2 regions of the Streptomyces sp. SCL15-4 genome follow, and region 1 is predicted to be linked to the other one. Evidence: riboswitches for the same ligand, from Rfam matches in the RefSeq annotation. Region 1 holds a riboswitch; the other holds the start of a gene.
What was found. A riboswitch is a leader RNA that binds a small molecule or an ion and turns the genes downstream of it on or off. The one in region 1 is predicted to bind ZMP and ZTP.

Region 1 (7,159 bases):
TGTCCTCGACCCTAGAACCGAGGCAGCCCAGGGGTATGGTCCATTCCCATGGCGGAATCCTGGGCCACTTCGGGCGTCGACCTGCACCTCGAACCGGCCCTCGCGGGGGGCCTGCGCCGGGGCCTGACGGACGCCCTGCGGGACGCGGTGCGCACCGGCCGGCTCGCTCCCGGCACCCGGCTGCCGTCCTCCCGGACCCTCGCCGCCGACCTCGGCATCGCCCGCAACACCGTCGCCGAGGCCTACGCCGACCTGGTCGCGGAGGGCTGGCTCACCGCCCGGCAGGGCTCCGGCACCCGGGTCGCGGACCGTGCGGTCGCCCCGCCGTCCGCCGCCTCCGGCCCGGGCCGCCGGGAGCCCGGCCGCCCCGCCCACAGCCTCGTCCCCGGCACCCCCGACCTCGCCGCCTTCCCGCGCGCCGAGTGGCTCAGGGCCGCCCGCCGGGCGCTGGCCACGGCCCCCTCCGACGCGCTCGGCTACGGCGACCCGCGCGGCCGGCGCGAGCTGCGCACCGCCCTCGCCGGATACCTCGCCCGGGTCCGGGGCGTGCGCGCCACCCCGGACAGCGTCGTGATCACCGCCGGCTTCTCGCACGCCCTGCGCGTCCTCGGCACGATGCTGCGCTCGCGCGGGGCGGACACGGTCGCGGTGGAGTCCTACGGCCTCGACGTCCACTGGCGCCTGCTGCGCGCGGCGGGCCTGGCCACCCCGGCGCTGCCCTACGACGCGCTCGGCACCGACCCCCGGCCGCCGGATCACGCCGGTGCGGTGCTGCTCACCCCGGCCCACCAGTTCCCGACGGGCACCCCGCTGCGTCCCGACCGGCGGGCCGGGGTCGTGGACTGGGCGCGGCGTACCGGCGGACTGGTCCTGGAGGACGACTACGACGGCGAGTTCCGCTACGACCGCCAGCCCGTCGGCGCCCTCCAGGGCCTCGACCCCGACCGGGTGGTCTACCTGGGCACCGCCAGCAAGTCCCTCGCGCCCGGGCTGCGGCTGGGCTGGATGGTGCTGCCGCCGGCCCTGGCCCGGGAGGCGGTCGAGGCCAAGGGCCATGTCGACACCCTCGGGTCGCTGGACCAGCTGACGCTGGCCGAATTCCTCACCTCCGGCGCCTACGACCGGCACGTCCGCTCCGCCCGCCTGCGCTACCGGCGCCGCCGCGACGCCCTCGCCGCGGCCGTGGCGGACCGTGCGCCGGCGGTGCGGGTGACGGGCATCGCGGCCGGGCTGCACGCGGTGCTGCGGCTCCCGCCGGGCCTGGAACAGCCGGTCGTCCAGGCCGCCGGTCTCCAGGGCCTGGCCCTGCACGGCCTGTCCTACTACCGCCACACCGAGGCGGTCGCCGACCCCTCGGACGCCCTGGTGGTCGGCTACGGCACGCCTTCGGACAGCGCGTGGACGGGCGCGTTGGAGGCCCTGTGCCGGGTACTTCCCTAAGACGCGGCGCCGGACGGCCGGAAGCCACCCCCGGGTCGGGCGCGCCCGCCCGCCTCTCTAGGCTGTCCGCCGGACATCACACTCGACGGGGGAGACACATCATGGCGCAGACCGGAAGGCAACTCCGCTCCGGCACGGTCGTCCTGGGCGGTGTGGGCCTGCTGGCCGCCGCCCTCACCGCCTGCTCGTCCGATCCGGACAAGCGCTGCGTGGACCGCGACAGTTACAACGTCTCCAAGGGCTACAAGGTCGTCTCCGACAAGAACTGCAAGACGACCACGGGGACCGGCGGCTCCTCGTCGGGCCGGAAGAGGTCCGTCAAGAAGGGCGCCAAGCGGCCGGCCGACGCCGACTGGTACTACGACGGCAAGGAGAAGAACGGCTGGGTCGACGGCGGCTCCTTCACCAAGTCCGGCGGATCGGGCGGAGGTTCGACAAGCGGCGGCTCGGGCGGCTCGTCGTACGACAACGGCAGCGGCGGGAGCCACAGCGGGGTGAGCCGCGGCGGCTTCGGCGGCGGCCACGGCAGCTCCGGCGGCTGACCGGAGCGGACGAATGGAACGCCGTACCCTGACCCCCCGCCCCGGCTGGCAGCAGACCGTCGAGTCCCAGGGTCTCGTCTACCCCCTCACCCGCCACCCCGATGGCTCCTTGCGCCCGTACTGGGACGAGAGCGCCTGCTACGTCTTCTCCCTCCAGGAGATCGAGGCGCTGGAGGAGACCGTCGAGGAACTGCACCGCATGTGCCTGGCGGCGGCGGCCCACATCGTGGCGCAGGACCGGCTCGCCGACCTCGGCATCACCGACGACCGGGTGGCCGCCGCGGTCACCGAGTCCTGGCACCGCCGGGCCGAACTGCCGTCCGTGTACGGCCGGTTCGACCTGCGCTACGACGGCACGGGGCCGGCGAAACTGCTGGAGTACAACGCCGACACGCCCACCTCGCTGGTGGAGGCGGCCTCCCCGCAGTGGTTCTGGATGGAGGAACGTTTTCCCGGCGCGGACCAGTGGAACTCCCTGCACGAACGCCTGGTGGAGGCCTGGCGCGCCCAGGCCGCGCTGCTGCCGCCCGGCGCTCCTTTGCACTTCGCGCACTCCGCCGCCGACGAACTCGGGGAGGACCTGATGACGGTCGCCTATCTGAAGGAGACGGCGGAGCAGGCCGGCCTCGCCACGGACTGGCTCGCGATGGAGGAGATCGGCTGGGACACCCTCTCCGGCCGCTTCGTCGACAACCGGCTCCGCTTCATCCGGGGCATCTTCAAGCTCTACCCCTGGGAGTGGCTCACCACCGACGCCTTCGGCGGCCACGTCCTGGACACGCTGGACAACGGCGGCGGCACCGGCAGCACCCTGTGGATCGAACCGGCCTGGAAGATGCTGCTGAGCAACAAGGCCCTGCTGGCGATCCTCTGGGAGCTGTATCCCGGCCACCCCAACCTCCTCCCCGCCTACCTCGACGGCCCCCGCGACCTGTCCGCCACCACCGGCTACGTCGCCAAGCCCCTGCTGGGCCGCGAGGGCGCGGGCATCACCGTCCACGAACCCGGCACCCCGCCGGCCCCCCGCGAGGACCCCTGCTGCTACCAGCGGCTGGCCCCCCTGCCCACCTTCGACGGCAACCACGTCGTCCTCGGCACCTGGATCGTCGCCGGCGAACCGGCGGGCCTCGGCATCCGCGAATCCACCGGCCTGATCACCGACGAGTACGCCCGCTTCCTGCCGCACGTGATCCTCTAGGACGCCGCGCCCCCGAGCAGCGTCTCCACCGCCGTACGGGCGTGGCCGGCCGGGGACGGGTCGCGGATGATGCCCGCTGTGGCCATCGCTCCCTCGGCCAGGAGACAGACCGGCTCGGCGAGCGGGAGGCCGGTGGCGCGGACCCAGGCGGCCAGTTGGCCGTGGAAGGCACGTTTGTGGGCGCGGACCTCCCGCAGGACCGCCTCGGAGGCGGTGCCGAGTTCTCCGTGGACGTTGATCCAGGCGCAGCCGCGGAAGCCGGGTTCGGCGAACCACGCGGCGAGCCAGTCGAAGACGGCCAGCACCCGTTCGCGCGGTTCCGCGACGCGCTCCACGTGCGCGGCCAGGCTCTCCCGCCAGCGCCTGTCGCGCCGCCGGAGCACGGCGACCACCAGGTCCTCCTTCGTCGCGAAGAGCCGGTAGATCCGCTTCAGGGGCAGCCCGGCGGCCTCCCGGACCCGGTCCATGCCGACCGCCTGGACGCCGTGCGCGTAGAAGAGCGTCTCGGCGGTGTCCAGCAGCGTCTCGCGGTCCAGGCGGTCGCGTTCCGCGGTGGCGGGGGCGGGCATCGGGACTCCTCGTGTCTCCTTGACGTTGAGAACGGTCGTTCTCTACCTTAGCCGCACCGATGGAGAACGATCGTTCTCAACCGCCGAGGAGACCGCCGTGCCCGAAGACCGCCCGCCCTGTCCGCCGTTCACCCCCGAGACCGCCCGGCAGAAGGTCCAGGCGGCCGAGGACGCCTGGAACACCCGCGACCCCCACCGGGTGGCCCTCGCCTACACCGAGGACTCCGTCTGGCGGAACCGGGACCACTTCCTCGCCGGCCGGGAGGAGATCGTCGCCTTCCTGACCGGGAAGTGGCGCCGCGAACTGGACTACGCGCTGCGCAAGAGCCTCTGGAGCTTCCACGAGGACCGCATCGCCGTCCGCTTCCAGTACGAGTGCCGCGACACCGACGGCCGGTGGTGGCGCTCCTACGGCAACGAACTGTGGGAGTTCGACGAGCACGGCCTGATGCGCCGCCGCGAGGCGAGCATCGACGACGTGGCCATCGAGGAATCCGACCGGCGCATTTTCGGACCCCGGCCCGCCGCCGAGCACGGCATCGACCTCCCTCTGCGCTGATCAGCCCCCGGACAGCACCGCCCGCAGCTGCTCCACCGCCCACTCCAGGTCCTCCTCGCCGATCACCAGCGGAGGCGCGAGACGGATCGTCGACCCGTGGGTCTCCTTGACCAGGACCCCACGGGCCAGCAGCCGCTCGGCGATCTCCCGCCCGGTGCCCACCGCGGGGGAGACGTCCACCCCGGCCCACAGCCCCCGCCCCCGCACCGCCGTCACCCGGCCGGTCGCCGGCAGCCCGGCCAGCATCCGGTGCAGCCGCTCGCCCAGCCGGGCCGCCCACTCCTGGTACTCACCGGTCCGCAGCATCGCGATCACCTCCAGTGCCACCGCGCAGGCCAGCGGATTCCCGCCGAACGTCGACCCGTGCTCGCCCGGCCGGAACACCCCGAGCACCGCCGCGCTCGACACCACAGCCGACACCGGCACGATCCCGCCGCCCAGCGCCTTGCCCAGCACATACGCGTCCGGCACGACCCCCTCGTGCTCGCACGCGAAGGTCCGCCCGGTCCGGCCCAGCCCGGACTGGACCTCGTCGGCGACGAAGAGGACGTTCCGCTCCCGGGTCAGCTCCCGCACCCCCGCCAGATAACCGGCCGGCGGCACGATCACCCCCGCCTCGCCCTGCACCGGCTCCAGCAGCACCGCCACCGTGTTCTCCGTCAGCGCCGCCCGCATCGCGGTCAGATCCCCGTACGGCACGATCTCGAACCCCGGGGTGTACGGCCCGAAGTCCGCCCGCGCCTCGGAGTCCGTGGAGAAGCTGATGATGGTCGTCGTACGGCCGTGGAAGTTGCCGCCCGCCACGACGATCTTCGCCATCTCCGCGGGCACCCCCTTCACCCGGTACCCCCACTTCCGGGCCACCTTGACCGCGCTCTCCACCGCCTCCGCGCCCGTGTTCACCGGCAGCACCATCTCCATCCCGCACAGCTCGGCCAGCCGGGCGCAGAACGCCGCGAGCCGGTCGTGGTGGAAGGCGCGGGAGGTCAGCGTCAGCCGCTCCAGCTGCCGCCGGGCCGCCTCGACCAGCCGCGGATGGCCGTGCCCGAAGTTGAGCGCCGAGTAACCGGCCAGCAGGTCCAGGTACCGCCGCCCCGCCACGTCCGTCACCCACGCCCCCTCACCCGTGGCGAGCACCACCGGCAGCGGATGGTAGGTGGGCGCGCAGCGCGCATCGGCGAGGGCGATGAGGTCTTCTTCGGCAGCGGTCACGGACTCTCCCGGATCGGTCCGGATACGACGATGACCTCCTTCTTAACCCCGCTCGCATGGTGGACGCGGGATCTTCCCCGCCCGGCGCGCCCGGTACGCTGAGAGCCGGGCCGTGACTGGCGCGCTGGGATGGGACGGACCATCAGGGAGCGGCCCGAGCGGTAAGAGTGCCGTGCGCCTGGGCCGAACGTGAACGCTGTACGCACACCGTCCGGAGGTCCCTGATGCCCGAGAACGCCGCCCCCCTCTCCACCGAGTCCACCGCCTTCCGCGCCGCCCTCGACGTGATCCGCGCCGTGGAGCCGCGCGTCGCCGACGCCATCGGCCAGGAGGTCGCCGACCAGCGCGGGATGCTCAAGCTGATCGCCTCGGAGAACTACGCCTCCCCGGCGACCCTGCTCGCGATGGGCAACTGGTTCAGCGACAAGTACGCCGAAGGCACCATCGGCCGCCGCTTCTACGCCGGCTGCCGCAACGTCGACACCGTCGAGGCCCTCGCCGCCGAGCACGCCCGCGAACTCTTCGGCGCCCGCCACGCCTACGTCCAGCCGCACTCCGGCATCGACGCCAACCTCGTCGCCTTCTGGGCCGTCCTCGCCGACCGCGTCGAGGTGCCCTTCCTGGAGAAGGCCGGCGCCCGCCAGATCAACGACCTCACCGACGCCGACTGGGCCGAGCTGCGCCAGGCCTTCGGCAACCAGCGCATGCTCGGCATGTCCCTGGACGCCGGCGGCCACCTCACCCACGGCTTCCGCCCGAACATCTCCGGCAAGATGTTCGACCAGCGCTCCTACGGCACCGACCCCGCCACCGGCCTGATCGACTACGACGCGCTGCGCGCCCAGGCCCGCGAGTTCAAGCCGCTGATCATCGTCGCGGGCTACTCCGCGTACCCCCGTCTGGTGAACTTCCGGATCATGCGCGAGATCGCCGACGAGGTCGGCGCCACCCTCATGGTCGACATGGCCCACTTCGCCGGCCTGGTCGCCGGCAAGGTCCTCACCGGCGACTTCGACCCGGTCCCGCACGCCCAGATCGTCACCACCACCACCCACAAGTCCCTGCGCGGCCCGCGCGGCGGCATGGTGCTGTGCGACGACTCCCTCAAGGACCAGGTGGACCGCGGCTGCCCGATGGTCCTCGGCGGCCCGCTCCCGCACGTCATGGCCGCCAAGGCCGTCGCCCTCGCCGAGGCCCGGCAGCCCGCCTTCCAGGACTACGCCCAGCGCATCGTCGACAACTCCCGCGCGCTCGCCGAGGGCCTGACGCGCCGGGGCGCCACCCTCGTCACCGGCGGCACGGACAACCACCTCAACCTGATCGACGTCGCCACCTCCTACGGCCTCACCGGCCGCCAGGCCGAGGCGGCCCTGCTCGACTCGGGCATCGTCACCAACCGCAACGCCATCCCGGCCGACCCGAACGGCGCCTGGTACACCTCCGGCATCCGCGTCGGCACCCCCGCGCTGACCACCCGCGGCCTCGGCACGGCCGAGATGGACGAGGTGGCGGCCCTGATCGACCGCGTCCTGACCACCACCGAGCCGGGCACCACCAAGTCCGGCGCCCCGTCCAAGGCGAGCCACGTCCTGGACGAGAAGGTCTCCCAGGAGATCGCCCGGCGCGCCACGGACCTGGT
Region 2 (7,159 bases), 2.4 Mb from region 1:
GTCCCGGTGGCCGAGGCGCTGGGCTCCCTCGGCGGAGCGAAGGCCGTACTGGCCACCGCCGGCAGCTCCGAGGCCATCACGGCGACCGTGGACGGCCTGGCCCCGCGCGGCGAACTGACCGTCATCGGCGCCACCCCGGAGCCGCTGGGCATCAGCCCGGTGCAACTGATCATGAGCGGGCGGGTCGTCCGCGGACATCCCTCCGGCACCGCGCGGGACGTCGAGGACACCATGGCCTTCAGCGCCCTGCACGGCATCCGCCCGATGACCGAGACGGTGCCGCTGGAGCGGGCCGGGGAGGCGTACGCCAAGATGCTCGCCGGCGCCGCCCGCTTCCGCATGGTGCTCACCACCGGCTGAGACCCTGGTCCCGTTTCAGCCGGCGAGCCGCTCCAGGGCGGCCAGCACCGGGGCCGTGCCGTCCTCGCCCCGGATCCGGGCGCCCAGGGACTCGGCGCGGCGCCGGTACGCCGGGTCCCGGGCGGCCCGGGACAGCGCCGAGGCCAGCGCGTCCGCGCTCAGCCGGCGCAGCGGTACGACGGCCGGGGCGACCCCCAGCGCCACCAGCCGGGCGGACCAGAACCCGGCGTCGAACTGCACCGGCACCAAGACCGCCGGCACCCCGGCGCGCAGCCCCGCCGCCGTGGTGCCCGCGCCCGCGTGATGGACCACGGCGGCCATGCGCGGAAACAGCAGCGAGTGCGGCACCTCGCCGATGGTCAGCATGTCGTCCCCGTCGGCCGCCAGCCCGCCCCAGCCGCGCTGGATCACCCCGCGCAGCCCGGCCCGCCTGAGCGCGGTCACCACCCGCGCACTCAGCCGCCCGGCGTCCGGCACGGTGGCACTGCCCAGCCCGACGAACACCGGCGGCGGCCCGGCCTCGATGAACTCCCGTACGTCCTCGGGAAGTCGCTCCTCGGTGTCGTACGGCCACCAGTAGCCGCCCACCTCCAGGCCCGCCCGCCAGTCGGCGGGCCGGGGCACCACCAAGGGACTGAAGCCGTGGTGCACCGGCCAGTGCCGCCGCTCCCGGGACCGCCGCGCGGCACCGGTGCCCAGCCGGGGCAGGCCGAGCCGCGCGCGCAGGGCCGGCACGGCACCGGAGAAGACATGCTCCACGGCGAGGCCCACCCCGTGCCCGGCGAGCCGGTTCACCGCCCCGCCCCAGGCCCCGCCGCCGAGCATCGGCGGAGCGAACTCCCGCGTGGCCGTGAGCGGTTGCAGATACACGCCCAGGCTGGGCAGCCGCAGTCCCTCGGCGATGGTGTGCCCGAGCGGGGCCACCGAGGCGGACAGCAGCAGCACGTCACTGTCCCGCGCCGCGTCGAGCAAATCCTCGGTCATCCGTCCCACCACGTGCCGGGCCAGCTCCACCACGCGCAGCAGCTTCCCGGGCCCGCTGGCGCTGCGGTGCAGGCCCCGGCCGCGCGGGGACTCCAGTTCCGCCCGCGGATCCACCGGCAGCGGGTGGAACCGCACCCCCGACCCCGCCACCAGCGGCTCGAAGCGGCCGTGGGTGACCAGCGTGACGTCGTGCCCGGCCAGCGCGAGCCGGTGCCCGAGCCCGGTGTACGGGGCGGCGTCGCCCCGGGAACCCGCCGTCATGATCGCAACACGCACGCCGGCCAGTATGACCGGTTCCGCCGTTCCGGCACCCGTGCGCCCGCGTGATTGTCCGGTACACGTCCACACGCCCGTGTCAACGGACACCGGCCGGCAGTGGGCCGTCAGGCGCGGGCGCGGCGCCCGGTACCGGCCGGCGCCGGGACCCGGCCTCGGGCCGTCCGGGCCGGGCCCGCGCGTGCGGCGGCGAGGGCACCCGGCGGATGCTGCTCCTAGACGCGCGCGCCGGCGCCGTCCCCGGCCCGCGGACCACCTTCACCCGCGTCATCCCCGGGTACGGCGGGACCACAGCGCCCGGACGCGCCGGTCCCGCGTCGCCCCTACGCCCCGAGTTGCCGGGCCGCGGCCGTCACCGTCTGCTCCAGCAGCGTGGCGATCGTCATCGGGCCGACGCCGCCCGGCACCGGCGTGATCAGCGAGGCCCGCTCCACGGCCGAGTCGAAGTCGACGTCGCCCACGTTCCCCGGGTTGTAGCCCGCGTCGATCACGACCGCGCCCGGCTTGACGTCCTGCCCCCGGATCAGCCGCGGCCGGCCCACCGCCGCCACGACGATGTCGGCCTCGCGGACCGCCGCCGACAGGTCCCGGGTGCGCGAGTGGCAGTACGTCACGGTCGCGTCCCGGGCCAGCAGCAGCATGCCCACCGGCTTGCCGAGGATCGCGCTGCGGCCCACCACCACGGCCCGCTTCCCGGCCGGGTCGACGCCGTACTCGTCCAGCAACCGCACGATGCCGCCCGGCGTGCAGGAGACGAAGCCCGGCAGTCCGAAGCTCATCGTGGCGAACGAGGCGAAGGTGACACCGTCCACGTCCTTCTCCGGCGCGATCGCCTCGAACGCGGCCCGCTCGTCGATGTGGTCGCCCACCGGATGCTGGAGCAGGATGCCGTGCACGCCCGGATCGGCCGACAACTCCCGCAGCGTGCCGACGAGACCGTCCGTCGTGGTGGTGGCCGGCAGCGCGACGTGCCGGGAGGTGATGCCGGCCTTGCGGCAGCGGTTCTGCTTCATGCGGACGTAGGTCACGGACGCCGGGTCCTCACCGACCAGCACGGTCGCGAGACACGGCGCGGTGCCGGTGCGGCCGGTGAGATCGGCGGCCCGGCGCGCGGTCTCCTCCACGATGCGGCGGGCGAGCGCGGTGCCGTCCATCAGACGGGCGGCCTGGGTCCGGGTCATGCTGCACACTCCTGGGCTGGATCGGCTCTTGTCGCCCAGGCGCGCGGCTGTCTCAATGGACCGCTCCCCGGTGGTACTCCACCTCAGCGCCAGTCACGGCCCGCTCACAGCGTAACCGAGTGTGTGTACGACCCTCGGGCCGCCCTTCCTCCGGTACCGGCCGGGCCTGGTCGTCTAGTCGTCCCAGACCTGGATGACCAGCTGGTCGGCGATTCTGCCGTCCCGCAGGGTGAGCATCGACTCGGCGACGACCCGGGTGCCGTCCGCGTACTCGCAGGACTCGCTGTAGGCGGCCCGGTCACCCTGGATGACGCACTGCTCCAGCCGGTGCGTCATGTCGCGGTGGTAGATGTCGTCCAGCAGCTCGGCGATCTGGGCCCGGCCGCGCAGCACCGTGGGGTGACTGGGCTGGTGGTCGCGGTCCACGATGCGGATCCGCGCGTCGTCCGCGTAGAGCGACAGCAGCGTGTTGCCGGTGTTGCCCTCTATGCCCCGGCGCAGTGTCTCGGTGTCGAAGGCGGAGCCCGTCGCATCAGTCATGGTGACCTCCTTCAGGCGCCCGCGGCCCGGCCACGAGCGGGCCGCACGGGTCCCCCTGTCGAGACTCCTCCGCCCCGGCGGCCCCGGCAAGCGCGGGCGGCACGCTCCACCTCACGGGTGAGCCGGCTCCGCCGCCCGTGTCCGGCCCGGGCCCCGGGCCGTTGCTGAGGGCATGATCTCCACACGACGCATCGCCGCCGCCGTCGGTCTGGCCGCCGGGATCGCCGGCCTCGCCGCACCGCAGGCGGGCGCGGCGACCACCGGCGCGCCCCTCATCGGAAAGTTCGGCGCGCTGTCCGCGCTGGACTCGCTCACCGCCGGTGACATCCCGGCCCCGCACCGGGACCGCGTGCCGAAGGTCAGCGACCAGGTGCAGGAGCTGAGGCACCTGCGCGAGCTGAACCAGCTGCACCAGCTGGAGCAGGTCATCGCCCCCGCGGCGCCCGTGCTCGGCCTGGTGAACGCCGTTCCCGTCCGCCTCCGCTGACACCCGGCCCGCGCCGCGGCCGACGGCGGCCGGAAGGATGCGCGATCATGTGCGTGATCCGTCCCGCTACCGATCGGTCGCGTCGTAGGGTCGTCGGCGAAGGCATTCGATGAAGGGACAGGCCATGGCGCAGGAAGTACGCGGCGTGATCGCACCGGGCAAGGACGAGCCCGTGCGGATCGAGACGATCGTGGTGCCGGACCCGGGGCCCGGCGAGGCCGTCGTACGCGTCCAGGCCTGCGGGGTCTGCCACACCGATCTGCACTACAAGCAGGGCGGCATCTCCGACGACTTCCCCTTCCTGCTCGGCCACGAGGCCGCCGGTGTCGTGGAGTCGGTCGGCGAGGGCGTCACCGACGTCGCCCCGGGAGACTTCGTCGTCCTCAACTGGCGCGCGGTGTGCGGGCAGTGCCGGGCCTGTCTGCGCGGCCGGCCCTGGTACTGCTTCGACACCCACAACGCCCGGCAGAAGATGACCCTCGCCGCGACCGGCCAGGAGCTGTCCCCGGCGCTCGGCATCGGCGCCTTCGCCGAGAAGACGCTCGTCGCGGCCGGCCAGTGCACCAAGGTCGACCCGGCCGTGTCCCCGGCGGTCGCGGGCCTCCTCGGCTGCGGGGTGATGGCCGGCATCGGCGCCGCGATCAACACCGGCGACGTCGGCCGCGGCGACTCGGTCGCCGTGATCGGCTGCGGCGGTGTCGGCGGCGCGGCCATCGCCGGGTCGAAGCTGGCCGGCGCGGGCCGGATCATCGCCGTCGACATCGACGACCGCAAGCTGGAGACGGCGCGGAGCCTCGGCGCCACGCACACCGTCAACTCCAAGGAGACCGACGCCGTCGAGGCGGTCCGCGAGCTGACCGGCGGCTTCGGAGCCGACGTCGTGATCGAGGCCGTCGGCCGGCCCGAGACCTACCGGCAGGCGTTCTACGCCCGCGACCTGGCCGGCACCGTCGTCCTCGTCGGCGTCCCCACCCCGGACATGAAGCTCGAACTGCCGCTGCTGGACGTCTTCGGCCGCGGCGGCGCCCTGAAGTCGAGCTGGTACGGCGACTGCCTGCCCAGCCGTGACTTCCCCATGCTGATCGACCTGCACCTGCAAGGCCGCCTGCCGCTCGACGCGTTCGTCACCGAGACCGTCGGACTCGACCAGGTGGAGCAGGCGTTCGAGCGGATGCACCACGGTGACGTGCTGCGCTCGGTGGTGGTGCTGTGATGACCGCCCGCGTCGAACGCCTCGTCACCAGCGGCCAGTTCACACTGGACGGCGGCACCTGGGACGTGGAGAACAACGTGTGGCTCGTCGGCGACGACCGGGAGGTGATCGTCATCGACGCCGCCCACGACGCCGAGGCCATCGCCCGCGCCGTCGGCGACCGGCGCCTGACCGCCATCGTGTGCACCCACGCCCACAACGACCACGTCAACGCGGCCCCGGCGCTCGCCGACCTGACCGGCGCCACGATCTGGCTGCACCCCGACGACCTGCCGCTGTGGAAACAGACCCACCCGCACCGCGAACCCGACCGGCACCTCCTCGACGGCCAGGTCATCGAGGCCGCCGGCGCCGACCTCACCGTCCTGCACACTCCCGGACACGCCCCGGGCGCCGTCTGCCTGTACGACCCGGGACTCGGCACCGTGTTCACCGGCGACACCCTCTTCCAGGGCGGACCGGGCGCCACCGGACGCTCCTTCTCGCACTTCCCGACCATCATCGACTCCATCCGCGACCGCCTTCTCGCCCTGCCGTCCGGGACCAAGGTCCTCACCGGCCACGGCGACGCCACCACCATCGGCGCGGAGGCCCCCCACCTCCAGGAGTGGATCGAGCGCGGGCACTGATCGCGGGCCCGTCCCAGAACACCGACAGAAGGTGTCCGGTTTTCCGTTGAGAGTGGGTGCCGCAACCGCAAGGCACGGCACACGGGAGGCAGGACATGACAGGACCGCTGGACGGCAAGGTGGCGCTGGTCGCCGGGGCGACCCGGGGCGCGGGCCGGGGCATCGCCGTGGAACTCGGCGCGGCCGGCGCCACCGTGTACGTCACCGGCCGCAGCACCCGCGCCCGCCGCTCGGAGTACGACCGCCCCGAGACCATCGAGGACACCGCCGACCTCGTCACCGAGGCCGGCGGCCGGGGCATCGCCGTACCGGCCGACCACCTCGACCGGTCCGCGGTACGGCAGCTGGTGGACCGCATCGCGCGGGAGCGGGGCCGCCTCGACGTTCTGGTCAACGACATCTGGGGCGGGGAGAAGCTCTTCGCGTGGGACACCCCCGTGTGGGAACACGACCTCGACAACGGGCTCCGGCTGCTCCGCCTCGCGGTCGAGACCCACGCCGTCACCAGCCACTACGCGCTGCCACTGCTGCTGCGCCGGCCCGGCGGCCTGGTCGTGGAGGTCACCGACGGCACCGCCGAGTACAACCGCGACACCTATCGCGTGAACTTCTTCTACGACCTCGCCAAGACGTCCGTGCTGCGCATGGCCTTCGCCCTCGGCCACGAACTCGGGCCGCGCGGCGCGACGGCGGTGGCGCTGACGCCCGGCTGGATGCGCTCGGAGATCATGCTCGACGCGTACGGCGTGCGCGAGGAGAACTGGCGCGACGCCCTGGAACGCGAACCCCACTTCGCCATCTCCGAGACCCCGCGCTTCACCGGCCGGGCCGTCGCCGCGCTGGCCGCCGACCCGGAGGCGGCCCGGTTCAACGGGCAGTCGCTGTCCAGCGGCGGCCTGGCGAAGACGTACGGCTTCACCGACCTCGACGGCAGCCGCCCGGACGCCTGGCGCTACCTGACCGAGGTCCAGGACCCGGGCAAACCGGCGGACGTCACCGGCTACCGCTGAACTCCGGCTACGCGCCCACGCGGGTCACCGGATGCCGTCGCGTCACCGTGACCGGTGACGCCTCGGCCACCGATGAGGCCGGCTGCCGGGAGAATCCCACGGCCACCCGTGACCCCCTTCGCCCGGCGGCCCCCGGCAACCTCACGGCCACCGCGAAAGCCGGTGCCGTACCGGTGTGTCCGCGCCTCCGAGGACGTACCGTCGGCCCATGACCCATCCAACCCGCTTTACGGGACACGGAGTTCTCGTCACCGGTGCCGCCCGGGGGATCGGTGCCGCCGTCGCCCGGCGGCTCGCGGAGGAGGGCGGTCGGGTGCTGGTGACCGACCGGGACCCGGCCGAGGCCGAGCGGACCGCCGCCGGCCTGCGCCAGGACGGTCTGACCGCCGAGGCGTTCGCCTGTGACGTGGCCGACCGCGCCGCGGTGGAGGCGGCCGTCGCCCGCGCCGTCTTTGCCTTCGGCTCCCTCGACGTGCTGG

Region 2: another riboswitch for ZMP and ZTP. It lies ahead of SCK26_RS04415 (bifunctional 5,10-methylenetetrahydrofolate dehydrogenase/5,10-methenyltetrahydrofolate cyclohydrolase); the one in region 1 lies ahead of SCK26_RS14775 (glycine hydroxymethyltransferase).

Annotation. Positions count from the first base shown of each region.
Region 1 is NZ_JAOBTQ010000001.1:3,440,693-3,447,851, reverse strand. It holds gene SCK26_RS14810 (carboxymuconolactone decarboxylase family protein) at 1-1, opposite strand, end outside; gene SCK26_RS14805 (PLP-dependent aminotransferase family protein) at 49-1,440, shown strand; gene SCK26_RS14800 (hypothetical protein) at 1,542-1,982, shown strand; gene SCK26_RS14795 (glutathionylspermidine synthase family protein) at 1,996-3,180, shown strand; gene SCK26_RS14790 (TetR/AcrR family transcriptional regulator) at 3,177-3,749, opposite strand; gene SCK26_RS14785 (nuclear transport factor 2 family protein) at 3,847-4,308, shown strand; gene rocD (ornithine--oxo-acid transaminase) at 4,309-5,520, opposite strand; ZMP/ZTP riboswitch at 5,623-5,711, shown strand; gene SCK26_RS14775 (glycine hydroxymethyltransferase) at 5,745-7,159, shown strand, end outside.
Region 2 is NZ_JAOBTQ010000001.1:1,057,776-1,064,934, reverse strand. It holds gene SCK26_RS04425 (alcohol dehydrogenase catalytic domain-containing protein) at 1-360, shown strand, start outside; gene SCK26_RS04420 (glycosyltransferase) at 376-1,605, opposite strand; gene SCK26_RS04415 (bifunctional 5,10-methylenetetrahydrofolate dehydrogenase/5,10-methenyltetrahydrofolate cyclohydrolase) at 1,944-2,801, opposite strand; ZMP/ZTP riboswitch at 2,828-2,908, opposite strand; gene SCK26_RS04410 (nuclear transport factor 2 family protein) at 2,976-3,341, opposite strand; gene SCK26_RS04405 (hypothetical protein) at 3,514-3,828, shown strand; gene SCK26_RS04400 (S-(hydroxymethyl)mycothiol dehydrogenase) at 3,953-5,041, shown strand; gene SCK26_RS04395 (MBL fold metallo-hydrolase) at 5,041-5,670, shown strand; gene SCK26_RS04390 (SDR family oxidoreductase) at 5,766-6,680, shown strand; gene SCK26_RS04385 (SDR family NAD(P)-dependent oxidoreductase) at 6,889-7,159, shown strand, end outside.